DNA from 3 places in the Paraburkholderia sp. FW306-02-B genome. Region 2 is predicted to be linked to each of the others. Evidence: predicted binding sites of a transcription regulator. Region 2 holds the regulator's gene; each other region holds the start of a gene.

What was found. The regulator sigma-54, encoded in region 2, starts transcription at its own class of promoters, with help from an activator protein. The targets are predictions, from matches to a motif close to TGGCANGNAANCTGCTTT.
Region 1: AC3WOG_RS13480 (ammonium transporter) is a predicted target of sigma-54. The motif match lies at 1,258-1,275, and genes of this name have one in related genera.
Region 3: glnA (type I glutamate--ammonia ligase) is a predicted target of sigma-54. The motif match lies at 1,324-1,341, and genes of this name have one in related genera.

Annotation. Positions count from the first base shown of each region.
Region 1 is NZ_JBYSXZ010000001.1:3,033,398-3,035,597, reverse strand. It holds gene AC3WOG_RS13480 (ammonium transporter) at 19-1,221, opposite strand; gene AC3WOG_RS13475 (sensor histidine kinase) at 1,637-2,200, shown strand, end outside.
Region 2 is NZ_JBYSXZ010000001.1:480,703-482,902, reverse strand. It holds gene lptB (LPS export ABC transporter ATP-binding protein) at 1-76, shown strand, start outside; gene AC3WOG_RS02165 (RNA polymerase factor sigma-54) at 265-1,782, shown strand; gene hpf (ribosome hibernation-promoting factor, HPF/YfiA family) at 1,952-2,200, shown strand, end outside.
Region 3 is NZ_JBYSXZ010000001.1:1,528,569-1,530,768, reverse strand. It holds gene glnA (type I glutamate--ammonia ligase) at 1-1,191, opposite strand, end outside; gene AC3WOG_RS06720 (rhodanese-like domain-containing protein) at 1,632-2,096, shown strand.

The DNA.
Region 1 (2,200 bases), 2.6 Mb from region 2:
CGGAGGCGATATCGATAATCAGCCGACGCTTTCGCGCTCCGGGGTCGCCGAAATCTTGTGGATCGACAGATCCGCGCCGTTGTATTCGTCTTCCTGGTCGAGCCGCAGGCCCACCGTCAGGCGAATCGCGCCGTACACGAGCGTGCCGCCGAGCGACGCGACCGCGATGCCGCCCAGCGTGCCGATCAGTTGCGCGCCGAACGACACGCCGCCCAGCCCGCCGAGCGCGTGCAAGCCGAAGATGCCCGCCGCCAGCCCGCCCCACGCGCCGCACAGGCCGTGCAGCGGCCACACGCCGAGCACGTCGTCGACGCGCCAGCGGTTCTGCACGCAGGTGAACATGTAGACGAACAGCACGCCGGCGATGCCGCCGGTCACCAGCGCGCCGAGCGGATGCATCACATCGGAGCCGGCGCATACCGCGACCAGCCCGGCGAGCGGCCCGTTGTACGTGAAGCCGGGGTCGTTGCGGCCCGCGAGCCACGCCGTCAGCGTGCCGCCGACCATCGCCATCAGCGAATTGACCGCGACCAGACCGCTGATCTTGTCGATGGTCTGCGCGCTCATCACGTTGAAACCGAACCAGCCGACCGCCAGCACCCATGCGCCCAGCGCCAGGAACGGGATATTCGACGGCGGATGCGCGGCGATGCCGCCGTCGCGGTGATAGCGGCCGTGGCGCGCGCCGAGCAGCAGCACGGCCGGCAACGCGACCCAGCCGCCGAACGCATGCACCACCACGGAGCCCGCGAAGTCGTGAAACGGCACGCCGAACAATTGGGTAAGCCACGTCTGGATGCCGAAGCGGCCGTTCCACGCGATCCCTTCGAAGAACGGGTAGATGAAGCCGACCAGCACGAAGGTCGCGAATAGTTGTGGGTTGAATTTCGAGCGCTCGGCGATGCCGCCCGAAACGATCGCCGGAATCGCCGCGGCGAAGGTCAGCAGGAAAAAGAAGCGCACCAGCGCATAGCCGTTGTGCGCGGCCAGCGACTCGGCGCCGCCGAAAAACTGCACGCCGTAGGCGATGGTGTAGCCGATGAAGAAATACGCGATCGTCGAGACCGAGAAGTCCACCAGAATCTTGACCAGCGCGTTGACCTGGTTCTTTTTGCGTACCGTACCGAGTTCGAGAAACGCGAAGCCCGCATGCATGGCGAGCACCATTGCGGCGCCCAACAACAGGAAGAGGGTATCGGTGCCGGTTTTCAAACTTTCCATCGATGTGTCCCGTTTATGCCAAAAAAGCGGGCAGTGAATGCAAGAAGCGGGCCAAACTTGTGCCTGAAGCGTCGATTCGGTGCAAAACTGCACCGGAATGCGCTTTGTTGTGGCTGCTACACTGTGCTGCCGGCTGCACGGTAAGCGCCTTTAATCACAAATTAAGCACAATAAAAGTGCATATCGGTATCGTGGTGGTCAGAATGATCCAAGTTTGGGCAATTTATTCGATTTGATTTACGTTTTAATTCAAATTCCTGAAGGCGAGAATGCTCATTTTCGGAGCACGGTCTCCACCATTACTTGAAGAACCGCCGTCACGCCGCGCTCTGCCTTTGTCTTCGCGTTAAAACGCCGACATAATGTGCCGTCCCCGCGCATCAGCTGCCGGGCCACCGAACTCCAATGCGCACGCATGAGACTGACCACCAAAGGCTTGCTGCTGATCGCGATTCCGGCCCTCTTCGAACTGGCGCTCCTGTCCGGACTGGTCAAGGCGCAGGCGGATGCGACGCAAGCGGAGCAATGGGCCGTCCATAGCGAAGAAGTGCTGCGCCAGACCACCGCGATTCTCGAACCGGTGCTCGACGAATCGGTGCGTCTGCGTGGTGCGGTGCTCGTCGGCGATATCCGCTTCGCCACACCTGTCACGCTGTGGATGGACGTCGACCGGCGCATCGATCAACTGGCCGAACTGGTTGCCGACAACCCGGCGCAAGTCGAGCGCGTGGTTCAGCTGCGCCAGGCTGTACAGGCGTATCGCCAGTGGTCGGATCGCATGCAGGACATGCTGCGTTCGGGGCGGCGGCGCGATGTCGTCGAGCGGTTCCGCGATCTCGCGGCGGCCGACGTGCTCGATCGTTTCCGCCAGCAGGTTGTGGCGTTCCAGACCGAAGAGCGGCGCCTCGACACGGAGCGCTCGAATGCCGCCGACGCCGCGCGCGAACGGCAGCAGATACTGGTGGTCGCCGCGGTGTTC
Region 2 (2,200 bases):
TGCCGGTGCGCCAAGCGACATCATCGAAAATGAAAGCGTGCGGCGTGTCTATCTGGGCGAACACTTCCGCATGTAAGTACACAAAGGATTGCCGGCGGAGCGAACGCGCATCATCCGCCGGCCCCTTTGCGGCAGCCGCACATCCGCACTTTTGACCTGGGCCGTCCCGCGCCCGGCGCTGCCGAAAACCGGCGCACGCGTTATTGCGAATGTCGCAAGGTATCGCGGTCGTGGCAAACTCTCTACAATGAATCTCAACTTGCCATGAAAGCCAGCCTCCAACTCCGCCTATCGCAGCATCTTGCGCTGACCCCGCAACTGCAGCAGTCCATCCGGCTGCTTCAGCTGTCTACGCTCGAACTGCAGCAGGAAGTCGCAATGGCGATCTCGCAGAATCCGCTCCTCGAGAACGAGGACGACTGGATCGCGAGTCCCCTGCGCGTGGCGGCCGACGGCTCGCTGATCGCCCAGGCGCCCAACTCCTCGGCGCCGCCCGACCAGATGGGGGGCAATACGTCGTCCTCGTCCACCAGCAGCAGCGAGCGCGCCGAGAACGGCGAGCCGCAGGGCGTCGACGAATATAACGGCCTCGCGGGAGAGGGTAACGGCGACGCGTCGCAATGGAATCTCGACGACTACGGCCGCTCCGGCAACGCGTCGGACGACGACGATCTGCCGCCGCTGCAAATCCACGAATCGAGCACCTCGCTGCGCGATCACCTGATGGCGCAATTGCGCGTTACCCAGGCGGGCCAGCGCGACCGCGCGCTGATCACCTTCCTGATCGAATCGCTTGACGACGACGGCTACCTCACCGCCACGCTGGACGAAGTGCTGGCCGACATGCCCGAAGAGCTCGAAGTCGACCTCGACGAGTTGAACGCCGCACTCGCGCTGCTGCATAGTTTCGACCCGGCGGGTGTCGGCGCGCGCTCCGCGTCCGAATGTCTCAAGCTACAGCTGCTGAGGCTCGACGGCTCGCCTACCCGCACGCTCGCGCTCGACATCGTTGCCCATCATCTGGAACTGCTCGCGGCGCGCGATTTCACGCGCCTGCGCAAACATCTGAAGGCCAGCGACGACGACCTGCGCGATGCGCATCTGTTGATACGCTCGCTCGAGCCGTTTCCCGGCGCGGCCTACGGCAAGGCGGAAGCGGACTATGTCGTGCCGGACATCATGGTGCGCAAAACGGCACAGGGCTGGCAGGCGGAACTGAACCCGGAAGTCGTGCCGAAGCTGCGGATCAACCATCTTTACGCGAATATTCTGCGCAATAACCGGGGCGATCCGGGCAGCGGATCGTTGCGCCAGCAACTGCAGGAAGCGCGCTGGCTGATCAAGAATATCCAGCAGCGGTTCGAGACGATCCTGAGGGTCGCGCAAGCTATTGTCGAACGTCAAAAGAGCTTTTTTGTGCACGGCGAAATTGCCATGCGCCCCTTGGTTTTGCGGGAAATTGCTGATACGCTGGGCCTACACGAGTCGACTGTCTCGCGTGTGACAACCGGTAAATACATGCTGACCCCATTCGGGACGCTTGAATTTAAGTACTTCTTCGGGTCACACGTCTCAACCGACACGGGCGGCGCGGCCTCCTCCACGGCGATTCGCGCGCTCATCAAGCAACTGATAGGAGCGGAAAACCCGAAATCTCCTCTTTCAGACAGCCGCATAGCCGAACTGCTGGCGGAACAGGGCTTCGTGGTCGCACGGCGTACCGTTGCGAAGTACCGCGAAGCGCTCAAGATTCCGGCAGTCAACCTGCGCAAGTCTCTGTAGCCCGTCGCCTCCCGCGGCGGGCATTTACCGGCCGCTCCGCAGTTGGCGGACAGGCCGGCCGATGCGACCTGCCAGAAGTCAGTCACCGGGGGGCGACTCAGGCAAGCCGACGATCGACCGGACCTACGTCATTGTGCGGAACAAGCGGCATCTAGCTTGGAGAAGCACTATGAATCTGCAGATCAGTGGACACCACCTCGAAGTAACGCCTGCGTTGCGCGAATACGTGATCACCAAACTGGATAGGGTGCTAAGACATTTTGATCAGGTCATCGACGGCAGTGTGGTCCTCTCGGTCGACAACCACAAGGAAAAGGAAAAGCGGCAAAAGGTTGAAATCAACCTGCATTTGAAGGGTAAAGATATCTTTGTCGAGAGCTGTGACAGCGACCTCTACGCTGCGATCGATCTGATGATC
Region 3 (2,200 bases), 1.0 Mb from region 2:
CTTGTCGGCAGCTTCGCCCGGGTGAATCTTGTTCTGCACGCCGTCCAGACCCGCCATCATCAGCGCGGAGAAGCACAGGTACGGATTCGCCATCGGATCCGGGAAACGCGTTTCGATACGACGGCCCTTCGGGTTCGACACGTGCGGAATGCGGATCGATGCCGAACGGTTGCGTGCCGAGTAAGCCAGCTTCACCGGTGCTTCGAAGTGCGGCACGAGGCGCTTGTACGAGTTCGTCGACGGGTTCGTGATCGCGTTCAGCGCGCGAGCATGCTTGATGATGCCGCCGATGTAGAACAGCGCGAATTCCGACAGACCTGCGTAACCGTTGCCTGCGAACAGGTTCTGGCCGTCCTTCCAGATCGACTGGTGAACGTGCATGCCCGAACCGTTATCGCCGACCACCGGCTTCGGCATGAACGTTGCCGTCTTGCCGTACGTGTGCGCGACGTTGTGGACGATGTACTTCAGTTGCTGCAGCCAGTCGGCGCGTTGCACCAGCGTCGAGAACTTCGTGCCGATTTCGTTCTGGCCCTGGCCCGCGACTTCGTGGTGGTGCACTTCGACCGGGATGCCGATCTGTTCGAGCAACAGACACATTTCCGAACGGATGTCCTGGAACGTGTCGACCGGAGCGACCGGGAAGTAGCCGCCCTTCGTGCCCGGACGGTGGCCGGTGTTGCCGCCTTCGAATTCCTTCGCCGACGACCACGGTGCTTCTTCCGAACCGATCTTGATGAAGCAGCCCGACTGATCCGTGTTCCACTGGACCGAGTCGAAAATGAAGAATTCCGGTTCCGGACCGAAGTAGGCCGTGTCGCCGAGGCCGGTGCTCTTCAGATACGCTTCAGCGCGCTTTGCCAGCGAACGCGGGTCGCGTTCATAGCCCTTGCCGTCAGCCGGTTCGACGACGTCGCAGGTCAGGACGAGGGTCGACTCTTCGTAGAACGGGTCGATGAAGGCCGTGTTCGCGTCCGGGATCAGCAACATATCCGATGCCTCGATGCCCTTCCAGCCGGCAATCGACGAACCGTCAAACGCATGGCCGCTTTCGAACTTGTCTTCATCGAATGCCGACACCGGCACCGAAACGTGTTGCTCCTTGCCGCGCGTGTCGGTGAAACGGAAGTCGACAAACTTGACGTCTTCGTCTTTGACGAGTTGAACGACGTCGGCCACGGATTTACTCATAACCTATCTCCTGATTAACGAATTCGGCGGGTTCAGCCGCCGCCCAATCTAGCTGACCCGTCCCGGCGCGTCCACCCCGGATCGTTGAAGGCGGACATAAAGATTTGCTGGGACAAATCGATCGGGACCAATAAAGCAGCTTCTGTGCCATGTATGCGCCAAGCAGGCGCAGAACCATATTGTGCGCGCGTTTGCGGGGAATGCACGCACCGAATGACATGCAGCCCCGATATCTTTGAACGGAACAATGCACCAAATAAGTGCCACCGCAAATGCGAAGGCCGAGTTAGTCTTTATTTTGGTGCATTTTCAATGATTTGCACCAGTCAGGGGCATTTCATGGGCAGCCGTGTGCGCATCCCTGACTCTGACTGTGGGCGGCATCCGCGCCGCACGCCGCGCGCTAGAATGGTCATTTGGACGGAAGGAGATTTGCGCTCATGAGCACGCTCGAACAGTTGTACGCCCAGGCGGAAAAACGCCGCACCGAGAGCCAGCTGCCCTACGCGGGCGCGGTGTCGCCCGCGGAGGCGTTCGAACTGCTGCAACTCGATCCGCGCACGCGTCTCGTCGACGTGCGCACCCGCGCCGAACTCGATTGGGTTGGCCGGCCGGTGATTGGCGACGGTCAATACGTGCATATCGAATGGACGCGCTACCCGGGCGCCGTGCCGAACCGGGAATTCCTCGATCAACTGAGCCAGGCGGCCTCGCCCGATACGCCGGTGCTGTTTCTGTGCCGCAGCGCCGCGCGCTCCAAGCTCGCCGCGATCGCCGCCACCCAAGTTGGCTTCACGAAGGCGTACGACCTGCTGGAAGGCTTCGAAGGCGACAAGGACGGCCAAGGGCATCGGAAGACGGTGTCGGGCTGGTGTTTTCGCGGCTTGCCGTGGATTGGCGCCTAAAGAGAAGATGCGCGTCCGTCAGAATCGCTTTTGACGGCGCGTGGTTCGCGCGGTGTAAGTACGCATCGTCGGCGCTGGATTTGACAGGCCGATGATGCGTCGAG